DNA from 3 places in the Streptomyces sp. NPDC053673 genome. Region 1 is predicted to be linked to each of the others. Evidence: riboswitches for the same ligand, from Rfam matches in the RefSeq annotation. Region 1 holds a riboswitch; each other region holds the start of a gene.
What was found. A riboswitch is a leader RNA that binds a small molecule or an ion and turns the genes downstream of it on or off. The one in region 1 is predicted to bind cobalamin.
Positions count from the first base shown of each region.

Region 2: it holds a riboswitch for cobalamin, as region 1 does, so the genes downstream of both, cobN (cobaltochelatase subunit CobN) here and metE (5-methyltetrahydropteroyltriglutamate--homocysteine S-methyltransferase) in region 1, are expected to answer to the same signal.
Region 3: it holds a riboswitch for cobalamin, as region 1 does, so the genes downstream of both, ACZ6ZQ_RS18050 (ribonucleoside-diphosphate reductase subunit alpha) here and metE (5-methyltetrahydropteroyltriglutamate--homocysteine S-methyltransferase) in region 1, are expected to answer to the same signal.

Region 1 is NZ_JBVJKN010000012.1:101,884-107,101, reverse strand. Features, by position in the region: gene ACZ6ZQ_RS19155 (class F sortase) at 1-181, shown strand, start outside; gene ACZ6ZQ_RS19150 (crotonase/enoyl-CoA hydratase family protein) at 276-1,055, opposite strand; gene metE (5-methyltetrahydropteroyltriglutamate--homocysteine S-methyltransferase) at 1,377-3,701, opposite strand; cobalamin riboswitch at 3,852-4,073, opposite strand; gene ACZ6ZQ_RS19140 (MurR/RpiR family transcriptional regulator) at 4,386-5,218, opposite strand, start outside.
Region 2 is NZ_JBVJKN010000058.1:18,820-24,037, reverse strand. Features, by position in the region: gene ACZ6ZQ_RS37360 (precorrin-8X methylmutase) at 1-277, opposite strand, end outside; gene ACZ6ZQ_RS37355 (cobalamin biosynthesis protein CobG) at 274-1,671, opposite strand; cobalamin riboswitch at 1,716-1,849, shown strand; gene cobN (cobaltochelatase subunit CobN) at 1,887-5,218, shown strand, end outside.
Region 3 is NZ_JBVJKN010000011.1:69,249-74,466, forward strand. Features, by position in the region: gene ACZ6ZQ_RS18045 (ribonucleotide-diphosphate reductase subunit beta) at 1-77, opposite strand, end outside; gene ACZ6ZQ_RS18050 (ribonucleoside-diphosphate reductase subunit alpha) at 77-2,461, opposite strand; cobalamin riboswitch at 2,592-2,713, opposite strand; gene ACZ6ZQ_RS18055 (YbdD/YjiX family protein) at 2,905-3,111, opposite strand; gene ACZ6ZQ_RS18060 (carbon starvation CstA family protein) at 3,126-5,218, opposite strand, start outside.

The sequences.
Region 1 (5,218 bases):
GATGTTCAGCAAGGCGCGCTTCCCCAATGAGCGCGTCTACAACGACACCCCGTCGGCGCAGCTGCGCCTGATCACGTGCGGTGGCGAATTCGACCTGAAGACCAAGGACTACAAGGACAACGTCGTCGTCTTCGCCCACCTCGACTCCGCCAGGAAGGCCGCGAAGGCCGCGAAGGCCTGAACCACAGCCGGTCCCGATGCCCCCGGCCACATGCCCGGTCCGCCGCCGGGCCGGGGGCGGAGCCGCGGGCCGGGGCATGGGCAGGCTCCGCGGTTCAGTCCGCGAAGCTCCCGTGACGGCCCGCGCCACCCGCGAACCGGTCGGCGCCCGACTGGGTCTCCCCCGCGGTCAGCGGCACCATGCCGTGCCGGTACTCGGCGGCCAGGGCGACCGGCTCGCTCAGGCCGTGCTGCTCGCGGGCGGAAAGTCTGTCGTGGCGCAGGCACAGCTGAGGGAACGCCGCGATCTCCCGGGCGAGTTGCTCCGCCGCCCGGCGGGCGTCGCCGACCGGTACGAGCCGGTTGGCGAGCCCCATGCCGTACGCCTCCGGGGCCGGGACGGGGCGGCCCGTGAGGATCATGTCCATGGCCCGGCTCTCCCCGATCAGGCGCGGCAGCCGTACGGTGCCGCCGTCCACGAGCGGAACGCCCCAGCGGCGGCAGAACACCCCGAAGACGGCGTCCTCCTCCACGACCCGCAGGTCGCACCAGATCGCCAGTTCCAGGCCACCGGCCACCGCGTGGCCGGAGACCGCCGCGATGACGGGCTTGCCGAGCCGCATCCGGGTGGGGCCCATCGGCCCGTCACCGTCGGCGAGGACCTTGTTTCCGCGTGGCGTGCCGATGGCCTTGAGATCGGCGCCGGCGCAGAAGGTACCGCCCTCGCCCCACAGCACGGCGACGGCCGCGTCAGGGTCGGCGTCGAATTCACGGAAGGCCTCGGCGAGTCGGGCGGCGGTCGGGCCGTCGACGGCGTTACGGACCTCGGGGCGGCTGAGGATCACCGTGAGCACGGGGCCCTCGCGCTCGATCCGCACCGCAGGGTTCTCGCTCATCGTTCGCCTTCCCACAGGGGTCGACCGCCGCCCGGGGAGGAATCCCCGGGCCGCGAGTACCGGATGGTCCCGACGAAAGCTAGTGCCCCTCCCGGCAAGCTTTGCCCGGTCGCGGCACTAGTGGGCCCGGGCACCCCGGAGCCAGCCTCATCCGCTGTCCCGGGCAGCCGGGCACCTGGGCGGCCTCGCCGCGCCGGGTGTCGCTGCGTACGTACAGAGTTGCTGCGTGACCGCCTCGCCGAGCGGTCCCACTCCGGCGCTGGTCGGGGGTGTGCCGGGCCGGGCACGCACATCGGTGCCCGGCCCCGGCACGGAGTGGGCTCAGGATGCCGGTGCGGAGAGGTCCGTCCGGATCTCACGGGCCGCTGCGACGAGGTTGTCGAGTGACGCCCGGGTCTCCGGCCAGCCGCGGGTCTTGAGGCCGCAGTCGGGATTGACCCACAGCCGCTCCGCCGGGATGGCCTCGAGTCCCTTGCGGAGCAGGGCCCCCGCGTCGGCGGCGCCAGGGACGCGTGGCGAGTGGATGTCGTACACACCGGGGCCGACCTCGCGCGGATAGCCGGCGATGGCGAGTTCACCGGCGACCTGCATATGGGAGCGGGCGGCCTCCAGGCTGATGACATCGGCGTCGAGGTCGTCGATGGCCTGGAGGATGTCACCGAACTCGGCGTAGCACATATGGGTGTGGATCTGGGTGTCCGGGCGCACCCCGCTGGTGGTGAGGCGGAACGCCTCGGTCGCCCATGTGAGATAGCGGGCCCGGTCCGCGGCGCGCAGCGGCAGCGTCTCGCGCAGGGCGGGTTCGTCGACCTGGATGACGGAGGTTCCCGCCGCTTCGAGGTCGTCGACCTCGTCCCGCAGGGCGAGGGCGACCTGGCGTGCGGTGTCCCCGAGCGGCTGGTCGTCGCGGACGAAGGACCAGGCGAGCATGGTGACCGGGCCGGTGAGCATGCCCTTGACCGGTCGGTCGGTGAGTGACTGCGCGAAGCGGGTCCAGCGCAGGGTCATCGGTTCGGGGCGGGAGATGTCGCCGGCGAGGATCGGCGGGCGGACGCAGCGGGTGCCGTACGACTGGACCCAGCCGTGCCGGGTGGCGATGTAGCCGGTGAGCCGCTCGGCGAAGTACTGCACCATGTCGTTGCGTTCGGGCTCACCGTGCACCAGGACGTCGATTCCGGCCTTCTCCTGGAAGGAGATGACCTCGCGGATCTCGGCCTCGATGCGCTCCTCGTAGCCGGCGGTGTCGATACGCCCGGCGCGCAGATCGGCACGGGCGGTGCGCAGTTCGCCGGTCTGGGGGAACGATCCGATGGTGGTCGTCGGCAGCAGCGGCAGCGCGAGGTGGGCGCGCTGGGCGGCGGCCCGCTCCGGATACGGCTGCGCGCGGCGGCCGTCCGCGTCGGTGACAGCTGCCGCCCGGGCGCGCACCGCCGGGTCGCGGGTGATCGCCGAGCCCGCACGGGAAGCCAGATCGGCCCGGTTCGCGGCCAGCTCCGCCGCGATCGTGTCCGTGCCCTGCGCGAGACCACGGGCCAGGGTGACGATCTCGGCGGTCTTCTGGCGGGCGAAGGCGAGCCAGCGGGCGATCTGTGGATCGATGTCGTGCTCGACGGTGCTGTCCAGCGGCACATGCAGAAGCGAGCAGGAGGCGGACACATCGACCCGGTCGGCGAGACCGAGCAGGGTACCCAGGGTGGCGAGCGAGGCCGAGAGGTCGTTGATCCATACGTTGCGGCCGTCGACGACTCCGGCGACCAGGCGCTTGCCGGGCAGCCCGCCGGCCGCGGCGAGTTCGCCGAGGTTCGCGGCGGCCGGGCCGGTGAAATCGAGGGCGAGACCGTCGACGGGAGCCTTGGCCAGGACCGGCAGTGCTTCGCCGAGCCGGTCGAAGTAGGAGGCGACCAGCAGCCTGGGCCGGTCGCTGAGGCCGCCGAGGGCGCGGTAGGCGCGGGCGGCGGCGTCCAGTTCGGCGGGGGTGCGGTCCTGGACGAGGGCGGGCTCGTCCAGCTGCACCCACTCGGCCCCGGCGGCCCGCAGATCGGCGAGTACCTCGGCGTACACCGGCAGCAGCCGGTCCAGCAGTGTCAGCGGCTCGAAGCCGTCGTCGACGCCGGGAGCGGGCTTGGCCAGCAGCAGGTACGTGACCGGGCCGACGAGCACGGGGCGGGCGCGGTGGCCGAGTGCGAGCGCCTCCCTGAACTCGGCGACCTGCCTGGCCGGATCGGCGGAGAACACGGTGCCGGGGCCGAGCTCGGGGACGAGGTAGTGGTAGTTGGTGTCGAACCACTTGGTCATCTCCAGCGGCGCCGCGTCCTGGGTGCCGCGTGCCATCGCGAAATAGCCGTCCAGGGCGTCTGCCTCGACGGCGGCACGGTGGCGGGCGGGGATCGCGCCGACCATCACGCTGGTGTCCAGGACGTGGTCGTAGTACGAGAAGTCACCGGTCGGCATCTCGTGGACACCGGCCTCTGCGAGCTGCCGCCAGTGGGTGCGGCGCAGGTCCGCGGCGGTGTCCCGGAGGGCGTCCGCGGTGACGCGGCCCTTCCAGTAGCCCTCGATCGCCTTCTTCAGTTCCCGGTTCCGGCCCTGCCGGGGGTAGCCGTACACGGTGGCCCGTGCTCCCGTGGCTGCGGACTTGCTGGTCACGGAACTCTCCTTCGCGAGCGTGTCTCCGATACGACCCCGGGACGGGTCGAGGGCGCGAAGGAACGGCGACCGGGCGGCCGGGTGTTGCCCGTTCCGCCTGGTGTGTGCGCCGACCCGCCCTCGAGGTCACCGGGATCTCCGCACGCGTACGTCGCGGGCGGGCAACGGGCAGGTCTTCGGACTCGCGGGCACGTCTGCCGGTTTCCCGGCGGACATCTACTGGCCGTCGCTTCCCAGACCCGGCCGGGCCCAGTGCGTATGACGGCGGTCGTTCCCGCTCACCGCTGCGGGGCAGTCCCGGATTCCCACCGGGTTCCCTCTTACGACGCTCCTGTCCGGCTGACAGGGCGTACCAGCTGCACGGTCAGCGTAGGGGGTACGTGGGTGCGCGGACATCACTGTTCACATTCCGGAAGGTGATGCGCGGGTGCGGGTGGCCTGCATGCAGCAGACCGGCCGTCTTGCCGGCGGCCCCGGCCCAGGGGTTGACCGGGGCCGCCGGGGGGCAGCCAAGGGGAGAGGCTGCCCTAACAGAACACCGTGGGGCCGACGAGGAGGAGTGTCGTCCGCAGTGCCACCTGAAGTAAATATATTTACTGCCAAGTAAGCAAGGGCATGAAAAAATTCATGCACCTCTGGGTGTGAAAGTCCCTTCCGCAAGACCGCCGCCCGGCCCCGCCGGCGTCAGTCCTCCAGGAAGAAATCGTGCTGCTCAGCGGCCTGCTCGTACTGCTCGAGACGCATCTGCGTACGCTCGGGATCGGCATCGGCCATGGCCTGGAGGATGGCCGCCGACAGCACCCCCGGCGCCGCGTACGAGTCGAAGACCAGACGTGATCCGGTGGCGGCCGTGAACGCGACATCGGCCTCGTCGACCAGTGGCCCCATCGTCAGGTCCGTGATCAGTGCGGTGCGCAGGCCCGCACTGCGTGCGGCCCGCATCGCCGCCAGCGTCTCCTTGGCGTGCCGCGGCATCGCGAACGCCAGCACCCACGTGCCGCCCGCCTCCCGGGACTGCAGCAGCGCGTCGTAGGCCACGCTCCCCCCGCGCGAGACCAGACGCACGTCCGGATGGATCCGCCTCGCCCCGTACGCGAAGTACTCCGCGAGCGACGAGGAGATCCGCAGGCCGAGAACCGTCAGCGGGACCGACCGGGCGAGCTCCCGGCCGACGTCGAGCACCTTGCCCGTGTCGGCGAACACACGGCGCAGGCCCTCCAGACTGCCGATCTCGGCGTCGACGGCCGCCTGCAGTTCGTTGCGGCGGTCCTCCCCCGTGTCCACCGACCCGGCGACCGCGCTCAGCGCGATGGGCTGCAGCGCCTCCCGCAGCGCCGGGAATCCGCTGAACCCCACCGACGACGCGAACCGCGTCACCGACGGCTGGCTCACCCCCACCCGGTCCGCGAGATCCGTGATCGACAAGAAGGCGGCCTCGGTGAGGTGGTCGATGATGTACTGCGCGATCCGCCGCTGCCCGGGAGACAGCCGATGCCCGCCGAACAGAGCACGGACCC
Region 2 (5,218 bases), on a different contig from region 1:
GCCGCTTGCGGGTGACACCGCTGGCGACCATCTGGGCGTCGCAGAGGATGGGTGCGCCGGCACGTAGGGCCGCGCGTGCGCGGGCCACCACGCCGGGCGAGTAGGCGAGATCGCGGACGAGGTCGGTCATGCCGCAGGCGTGGATCATCCGCACGGCGACCTGGCTGACGTCGGCGGGCAGCGCGGCGAGATCGGCCTCGGCGCGGATCGTGGCAAAGGACTGGCGGTAGATCTCCGCGCCGTCCTTCTCGTAGTCGAACACTGTGCTCTCGCTCATCTCGTGACGGTCTTCGTGGCGGTCGTCGGGACGGTCGTCGGGAGGGGCGTGGCCCGTGCCACCGCGACAGCGTCGGCCAGCCCCCGGTCTGTCGGTACGTCGGTCGGCCCGCCGACCGGTACGCCGGCGCCGAGCACGGTCACCCGGTACGTGCCGTCCGCCGTGGCCAGGACGTCCACGTACTCCCCGTGCGGATGTCCGCACCGCCGCTCGCAGCCGGACCAGTACACGGGCAGGCCGCCCCGGCCGGGTGCCGCGTCGGTCCGCACGTCGGCCAGCGACTTGGCGCATCCGGGCCGGCCGGTGCAGGCGCCGACGCCGTACCAGGGGGAGTCGGCGCCGGTGATCAGCCCGGCCTCGCCGAGCTGCGCGAGCCGCGCCTCGGCCGCCGCGCGGTCGGCGAACCCGGGCACGACGACTCCGCGCCACGGCGTGAGCCGTACCTCGTCCGCGGGCGCGGGGAGCAGCGCGCGGACCTGCGCGACGGTGAGCCGTCCGAGCGGGGCGGCGACGGAGAGGGCCCAGCCGCCGGGCCCTTCTACGACCCCGGGCACGGGTTCCGCCTCACGGCCGAAGGCCGTACGGGGGTCCGGGGGCTTGCTCCCCACGTGGCGGAGCCGCACATCGACACAGCCGGGAAGGGGCGGAGCGGGGAAAGCTTCCGCGGCGACGCCCGCCCGTTCCAGATGCGCCCCCACGGCAATGTCCTGCCCACCGGGCAGCTCCCGCACCCGCCACGCCCCCGTGCCCGCCGCGACCGCCGCCGCGAGGAAGGCTTCCGCGGCGGCGAGGGCCGCGCGCGGGGCATCGGCAGCGCGGATGCGAAACGCCTGGTCCCCGACGCGTACGAGCGCCGAGCCGCCCGTCTCTGCGAGCAAGGTCACATCCGCACCGAGGCCCGCCACGTCCCCGCGCCCGTCGTCCAGGGCGAACAGGAACCGCCCGGACAGCCCGGCCGCCCCGTCGCTCGCGCACAGCAGCACGTCCAGTTCGCGCGCCCACAACTGGACGTCGCCGTAACCGAGTCCGTCGAGTCCGGCGAGCGGTGAGGCCAGCACGTTGCGTACCCGCTCGTGCGTGTCCGAGGGCAACAGTCCGGCCTCCCGGAGCACTCCCGCGAGCTGCGCCCCGCACCCCTCGCCGAGGCCGCGCAGTTCCGCGTTCCCACGGGAGGTGATGCTCAGCGCCCCGTCACCGAGCCGCTCCGCAGCATCGGCCAGGGCTTCGACCTGACGAGGCGTCAAGACGCCTGCGGGCAACCGGAGTCGGGCCAGCTGCCCGTCGTCCGCCGCGTGCAGCCGCAGCGCGCCCGGGCATGCGTCTCCCCGGTCCCGAATGCGGGGTTCGTCCCGGTCCGGGGGTGTTGGCGGTGTGGGCGGCATGGCGGCGAGCATACCTACGTCATTCCAGGTGGCCGCCCTGTCGGCAAGGGCCAGCCTCTACTATGCAGAAAGGCAAGGGGTCCCAGGGCCCTGGGGAGGAAGCCCGGTGAGAATCCGGCGCGGTCCCGCCACTGTGAGCCGGGCCCTCGGGACCCGGCGAGTCAGGAACTCCCGCCGTCCTACGACCACCCGGGGCGCGGACACCCCGAGGAAGGCCTGCGCACGCGATGACGCACGCGACGATCCTGCTGCTGTCGACTTCTGACACCGACCTGCTCAGCGCCCGCGCGGCCGACGGCAACGACGGCCCGGTGGCGTACCGCTTGGCCAATCCCTCCCGGCTCCCGCTCGACGAGCTGCCGGCGCTCCTCGACGGCACCGACCTCGTCGTCGTACGGCTCCTCGGCGGTATCCGCGCCTGGCAGGAGGGTCTGGACCAGCTGCTGGCCCAGGACCGGCCCGTGGTCGTCCTCACCGGCGAACAGGCCCCCGACGCCCAGCTGATGGAGGCCTCCACCGTCCCGGTCGGGATCGCCGCCGAGGCGCACGCCTACCTCGCGCACGGCGGTCCGGACAATCTGGAGCAGCTCGCCCGTTTCCTGTCGGACACGGTCCTGCTCACCGGTCATGGCTTCGAGCCCCCGGCCCCGGCGCCGACCTGGGGCCACCTGGACCGTGAGGCGAAGAGCACCACCGGCCCCACCGGCCCCACCATCGCCGTGCTCTACTACCGCGCCCACCACATGAGCGGGAACACCGCCTTCGTCGGTGCCCTCTGCGACGCCGTCGAGGACGCGGGCGGCCGGGCCCTCCCCCTCTACGTGGCATCGCTGCGCGCCCCCGAGCCGGAGCTCCTCGAACAGCTCCGCGGCGCCGACGCCATCGTCACGACCGTCCTCGCCGCCGGCGGCACCAGGCCCGCCGAGGCACAGGCCGGCGGTGACGACGAGTCCTGGGACGCGGGCGCGCTCGCCGCGCTCGACGTGCCCGTCCTGCAGGCGCTGTGCCTGACCGGGTCGCGCAGCAGCTGGGAGGAGAACGACGAGGGCCTGTCCCCGTTGGACGCCGCCAGCCAGGTCGCGGTCCCGGAGTTCGACGGCCGCCTCATCACCGTCCCGTTCTCCTTCAAGGAGATCGACGAGGACGGCCTCCCGGCCTATGTCCCCGACCCCGAGCGCGCCGCCCGCGTCGCCGGGATCGCCGTACGCCACGCCCGTCTGCGCCACATCCCGAACGCCGAGAAGCGGCTCGCCCTCGTCCTGTCCGCGTACCCGACGAAGCACTCCCGCATCGGCAACGCCGTCGGCCTCGACACCCCCGCCTCCGCGGTCTCGCTGCTGCGCCGGCTCCGGGCGGAGGGCTACGACTTCGGTACGGAGGAGATCCCCGGCCTCGCGTCCGGCGACGGCGACGAGCTGATCTACGCGCTCATCGAGGCGGGCGGCCACGACCAGGACTGGCTCACCGAGGAGCAGCTCGCCCGCAATCCGGTCCGTATCCCGGCCGCCGACTACAAGCGCTGGTACGCGACCCTGCCGCAGGAACTGCGCGAGCACGTCGAGGAGCACTGGGGCCCGGCGCCCGGCGAGATGTTCCTGGACCGCTCCCGCAATCCCGAGGGCGACATCGTGCTGGCCGCCCTGCGCCGCGGCAATCTCCTCGTCGTCATCCAGCCGCCGCGCGGCTTCGGCGAGAACCCGATCGCGATCTACCACGACCCCGATCTGCCGCCCTCGCACCACTACCTCGCCGCCTACCGCTGGATCGCGGCCCGGCAGGACGACGGCGGTTTCGGCGCCGACGCGATGATCCACCTCGGCAAGCACGGCAACCTGGAGTGGCTGCCCGGCAAGAACGCGGGCCTGTCCGCCGCCTGTGCCCCCGACGCGGCGCTCGGCGACCTGCCGCTCGTCTACCCGTTCCTGGTCAACGACCCGGGTGAGGGCACCCAGGCCAAGCGCCGCGTGCACGCCACCCTCATCGACCATCTCGTCCCGCCGATGACCCGCGCCGACTCCTACGGCGACATCGCGCGCCTGGAGCAGCTGCTCGACGAGTACGCGCAGATCTCGTCGATGGACCCGGCGAAGCTCCCTGCCATCCGCGCCCAGATCTGGACCCTGATCCAGGCCGCGAAGCTCGACCACGACCTGGGGCTGGACGACCGGCCCGACGACGACGGCTTCGACGACTTCCTGCTCCACGTCGACGGCTGGCTCTGCGAGGTCAAGGACGCCCAGATCCGCGACGGTCTGCATGTGCTCGGCGGTGCGCCGACCGGACCCGAGCGCGTCAATCTCGTTCTGTCCATCCTCCGCGCCCGGCAGATCTGGGGCGGTACGACCGCCCTGCCCGGACTGCGTGAAGCCCTCGGCCTCGACGAGTCCGCCGCCACCCGCACCACCGCCGACGAGGCGGAGGCCGCGGCCCGCGCGCTGGTCGAGGCGATGGAGGAGGCCGACTGGGACCCGGCCGCCGTCGCCTCCGTGACCTCCGCGTCGGGGGGGTATGGACAGGCCGTCGCCGACATCCTCGACTTCGCCGCCCGTCAGGTCGTCCCGCGCCTCGCCGCCACCACCGACGAGCTCGACCACGCCGTCCACGCGCTGAACGGCGGCTTCGTCCCGGCAGGACCGTCCGGTTCGCCGCTGCGCGGCCTCGTCAACGTCCTGCCGACCGGCCGCAACTTCTACTCGGTCGACCCCAAGGCCGTGCCGTCCCGACTCGCCTGGGAGACCGGCCAGGCTCTCGCCGAGTCGCTGCTCACGCGCTACCGCACCGACAACGGCGAGTGGCCCACCTCCGTCGGCCTGTCCCTGTGGGGTACGAGCGCGATGCGCACCGCCGGCGACGATGTCGCCGAGGCCCTCGCGCTGCTCGGCATCCGCCCCGTCTGGGACGAGGCGTCCCGCCGCGTCACCGGCCTGGAGCCCGTCCCGGCCGAGGAACTGGGCCGCCCGCGCATCGACGTCACTCTGCGTATCTCCGGCTTCTTCCGGGACGCGTTCCCGCACGTCATCGGCCTGCTGGACGACGCCGTACGGCTCGCCGCCTCGCTCGACGAGCCCGCCGACGTCAACTACGTACGGGCGCACGCCCAGGCGGACCTGGCCGAGCACGGCGACGAACGCCGCGCCACCACCCGTATCTTCGGCTCCCGTCCGGGCACGTACGGCGCCGGTCTGCTCCAGCTGATCGACTCCCGCGACTGGCGCACCGATGCCGACCTCGCCGAGGTGTACACGGTGTGGGGCGGGTACGCGTACGGCCGCGGCCTCGAAGGCCGCCCCGCCCGTGACGAGATGGAGACGGCGTACAAGCGGATCGCGGTCGCCGCGAAGAACACCGACACCCGCGAGCACGACATCGCCGACTCCGACGACTACTTCCAGTACCACGGCGGCATGGTCGCCACCGTCCGTGCGCTCCGCGGCACCGCCCCCGAGGCCTACATCGGCGACTCGACCCGCCCCGAGACGGTCCGCACCCGCACCCTCGTCGAGGAGACCTCCCGGGTCTTCCGCGCCCGCGTCGTCAACCCCAAGTGGATCGAGGCGAT
Region 3 (5,218 bases), on a different contig from region 1:
CGCATGGGGCGGAGGGTCAGTTCGAAGCCCGGGTCGAGAAGATTCTTCTCGGCCTTGCTGTCGTTCGCGGTGGTCATTACTGGCAAGCCTCGCAGGACTCGGGGTTCTCAAGGGAGCAGGCGATCGCGTCGGCGTCGGGGGCCGCCTGCTGTACGGGGATGGGGGTGGCGGCGGTCGCGGTGCCGGACGCGGCCCGGGCGATCCGGGTCGCCGGGCGGGAGCGCAGGTAGTACGTCGTCTTCAGGCCCTGCTTCCAGGCATACGCGTACATCGAGGAGAGCTTGCCGATGGTCGGCGTCTCCATGAAGAGGTTCAGCGACTGCGACTGGTCCAGGAACGGCGTGCGGGCGGCGGCCATGTCGATGAGGCCGCGCTGCGGGATCTCCCACGCCGTGCGGTACAGCTCGCGCACATCCGCCGGGATCCAGTTCAGGCCCTGCACGGAGCCGCTGGAGTCGCGCAGCGCCTCACGGGTCTGCGCGTCCCACACGCCCAGCTTCTTCAGGTCGTCCACCAGGTAGGAGTTGACCTGCAGGAACTCGCCGGACAGGGTCTCGCGCTTGAAGAGGTTGGAGACCTGCGGCTCGATGCACTCGTACACGCCCGCGATCGAGGCGATGGTCGCGGTCGGCGCGATGGCGAGGAGGAGCGAGTTGCGCATCCCGGTCCCGGCGATCCGGGCGCGCAGCGCTGCCCAGCGCTCGGGCCAGTTGAGCTCCACGGCAGCGCCGTAGTGATCGGGGTGCAGCACACCGCGCGCCGCGCGGGTCTGCTCCCAGGCGGGCAGCGGGCCGCTGCGCTCCGCGAGGTCGCAGGACGCCTCGTACGCCGCCAGCATGATCCGCTCGGCGATCCGCGTCGACAGGGCCCGGGCCTCGGCCGAGTCGAACGGCATCCGCAGCTTGAAGAAGACGTCCTGGAGACCCATCGCGCCCAGGCCCACCGGGCGCCACTTGGCGTTGGAGCGGCCGGCCTGCTCGGTCGGGTAGAAGTTGATGTCGACGACCCGGTCGAGGAAGGTCACGGCGGTACGGACGGTCTCGTCCAGCCGCTCCCAGGCGATCTCCGGGCCGTCGGCTCCCTCTTCGACGAAGGCGCCGAGGTTGACCGAACCGAGGTTGCAGACCGCCGTCTCGCCGTCGTTCGTGACCTCGATGATCTCGGTGCAGAGGTTGGAGGAGTGGACGACCGTGCCGGGCTCGGCGGTCTGGTTCGCGGTCCGGTTCGAGGCGTCCTTGAACGTCATCCAGCCGTTGCCGGTCTGGGCGAGGGTGCGCATCATGCGGCCGTAGAGGTCACGGGCCGGGATCGTCCTGCGCGCGAGCCCGGCGGCCTCCGCCTTGCGGTACGCGGCGTCGAAGTCGTCGCCCCACAGGTCGACCAGTTCGGGCACGTCGGCCGGTGAGAACAGCGACCACTCGGCGTCCGCGTTCACCCGGCGCATGAACTCGTCGGGGATCCAGTGCGCCAGGTTGAGGTTGTGCGTACGGCGCGCCTCCTCGCCCGTGTTGTCGCGCAGCTCCAGGAACTCCTCGATGTCCGCGTGCCAGGTCTCCAGGTAGACGCAGGCCGCGCCCTTGCGGCGGCCGCCCTGGTTCACGGCGGCGACCGAGGAGTCCAGCGTCCGCAGGAACGGCACGATGCCGTTGGAGTGGCCGTTGGTACCGCGGATCAGCGAACCGCGGGAGCGGATGCGGGAGTAGGAGAGGCCGATGCCGCCCGCGTGCTTCGACAGCCTCGCGACCTGGTGGTAGCGGTCGTAGATGGAGTCCAGCTCGTCCAGCGGGGAGTCCAGCAGATAGCAGGACGACATCTGGGGGTGGCGCGTTCCGGAGTTGAAGAGGGTGGGGGAGGACGGCAGGTAGTCCAGCCGGCTCATCATCCCGTACAGCGCGGCGACTTCGTCGAGGGCCCGGACCGAGTCGTCCTCCGCCAGGCCGGCGGCCACGCGCAGCATGAACTGCTGCGGCGTCTCGATGACCTTGCGGGTGATCGGGTGCCGGAGGAGATAGCGGCTGTAGAGGGTGCGCAGGCCGAAGTAGCCGAAGCGGTCGTCGCCGGCGGGGTCGACGAGCGAGTCGAGGCGCCCGGCGTGGGTCTGCACGAACGCGGCTGTGCGGTCCGCGATCAGGCCCTCGCGGTGGCCGACGGCGACGGAGCCGGAGAAGGCGGCCGCCCCCTGTGAGGCTGCCTCCTCCGCGATGGTGAGGGTGAGCAGCCGGGCGGCGAGCCGTGAGTAGGCCGGGTCCTCCGAGATCAGGCCGGCGGCCGCTTCGGTGGCCAACTCGCGCAGTTCGGCCTCGTCCGAGCCCGCATGACGGCCCCGGAGCGCGGCGGCGGCGACGCGGCCCGGGTCGGTGTCGGGGAGATCGGCGGTGAGGTCGGTAAGGGTCCGCAGCAGCGCGGTACCTGGCCCGTCGGTGAGCTTCGTTGAAGCAGGATCGGGCGGCGCGATGGTCACGGGGTGCTCTCCCTCGCTCGGCTGGGGGCCGGCGGGGCGCAGGGGCACGGGCGCACACGTCTGAGAGCCGGTGCGCCGCGTCCACCGGCCTGTTCCGCGAGGCCCGGACGTGTCGGCACCCGGGCCGGACGGTCCGGGCGCGCTGTCGGCAGGTCCTCGGACTCGTGGGCACGTGGGTAGCACCGATTCACCGTTGCGGGACAGTTCCGGATTCGCACCGGATTCCCCTGCGGCGACAGCGAGATGAGCATACATGTGGGGGCGACTGGTTGCGGAACCCCCCACATGTTGTGTCGCGGCGGCTCCTGGAGCTCCAGGACGTCCGTCGGCGGGCTCACGCCTGGTACCGGCTCCCGGTCGCGCTCCGGCGCAGCGTGGATCACGGGAACGCCAACGGGCCGCCGCTTCCCGCAGGGGAACACGGCGGCCCGTCGGCGCATCGCTCAGCAGCAGCGGAACCCCTCGCGGGGGTCGGCCTCCCTGGCGTCCATGCGGCTGCGCTCGAACTCGCGGCGTGACATCACCTTCGCGCCCGGGTCGTGGGATCTGGTGTGGGCGACGTAGCGGTCGTACACCGACTCGCCCGACACCTCTCGCACGTACCAGCGGACCCAGTCCACCGCGCGCCGCAGGCCGCTCACCGCTGTCATACCTGCCACGGTACTCACGCCGTGCCGCTTCCCGCAGCCTCGCGGTCCGCGCCTGCGGCTCCGACGGCCGCGAGCTCCGCCTTCTCCTCCTTGGTCGTGATCAGTCCGGCGGGCGCGACGAGCTTCGACTCCACGTACGGGACCTCGGCGAGACGGATGCCCGCAGGGTTGCGGATCGCCTTGATGCAGACCCTGGCCGCGTCCGCGAGGACGATCACGATGAGGATGGCGAAGAGCGCCGCGAGGAAGCCGTCGACGGTCGAGTTGGTGACGACGGTGTGCATGTCGTCCATCGACTTCGCCGGCGGCAGCACCTTGTCGGCGTCGATGCCCGCCTGGTACTTGTCGCGCTGGGCGAAGAAGCCCACCTTCGGGTCGCCGGAGAAGATCTTCTGCCAGCTCGCGGTGAGGGTGACCGAGGCGTCCCAGGCCAGCGGAACGGCCGTCACCCAGGCCCACTTGAGACGCCCGGACTTGACCAGCAGCGTGGTGCAGACGGCGAGCGCGACGGCCGCCAGCAGCTGGTTGGCGATGCCGAAGAGCGGGAAGAGCTGGTTGATGCCGCCGAGCGGGTCGTGCACGCCGACCCAGAGGAAGTAGCCCCAGCCGCCGACGACGACCGCGCTCGCGAACCAGACACCCGGCTTCCAGCTGACCTGCTTCATCGGCTTGTAGAGGTTGCCCAGTGTGTCCTGGAGCATGAAGCGCCCCACCCGGGTGCCGGCGTCGACCGTGGTGAGGATGAAGAGCGCCTCGAACATGATGGCGAAGTGGTACCAGAAGGCCTTCATCCCGGCGCCGCCCACCACCGCGGAGAAGATGTCCGACATGCCCAGCGCGAAGGTCGGCGCACCGCCGGTGCGCGAGAGCAGGCTCGCTTCCTCGACGTCCTTCGCGGCCTGTGTCAGCTGCTCGGGGGTGACGGTGAAGCCGAGGTTGGCGACCGCCTGGGAGGCGGAGTCCACCGTGGTGCCGAGGACACCGGCGGGTGAGTTGACCGCGAAGTAGAGACCGGGGTCGAGGATGCAGGCGCAGATCATCGCCATGACCGCGACGAAGGACTCGGTCAGCATCGCGCCGTAGCCGATCATCCGGATCTGGGTCTCCTTCTGGATCATCTTCGGGGTGGTGCCCGAGGAGACCAGGGAGTGGAAGCCGGAGAGCGCGCCGCAGGCGATGGTGATGAAGACGAACGGGAACAGCGAGCCCGCGAAGACCGGCCCCTGGCCGTTGCCCGCGAACTCGGTGACCGCCGGCATCTTCAGTGTCGGCATCGCGACGACCACGCCCAGCGCGAGCAGCACGATGGTGCCGATCTTCATGAAGGTGGAGAGGTAGTCGCGCGGCGCCAGCAGCATCCAGACCGGGAGCACGGAGGCGACGAAGCCGTACGCCACCATCCAGATGACCAGGGTGCTCGGCTCCAGGGTGAAGAAGTCGGCGAGCGAGGACTCGGCGACCCAGCCGCCCGCGACGATGGCAAGCAGGAGGAGCGACACACCGATGAGCGAGACCTCGGTGACCTTGCCCGGTCGCAGTGTCCGCAGGTAGAAGCCCATGAAGAGCGCGATCGGGATCGTCATGCCGATGGAGAAGACACCCCATGGCGAGTGCGCCAGCGCGTTGACGATCACCAGGGCCAGCACGGCCAGGAGGATGATCATGATGGCGAAGACCGCGATCAGGGCCGCGGCGCCGCCGAACGGGCCGATCTCGTCCCGTGCCATCTGACCGAGCGAGCGGCCGTCGCGGCGCGTGGAGAAGAACAGCGTGACCATGTCCTGGACGGCACCGGCGAAGATCACACCGACGATGATCCATATGGTTCCGGGCAGATAGCCCATCTGCGCGGCCAGGATCGGGCCGACGAGCGGACCGGCCCCGGCGATCGCCGCGAAGTGGTGGCCGAAGAGCACCCGGCGGTCGGTCGGATGGAAGTCGACACCGTTGTCGAGCCGCTCGGCAGGGGTGGCGCGGGTCTTGTCGGCCTTGAGCACGCGGTACTGGATGAAGCGCGCGTAGAACCGGTAGGCGATGGCGTAGGAGCCGAGAGCGGCCGCGAGCATCCAGACCGCGGAGACTTCCTCACCGCGCGCGAGAGCGAGCA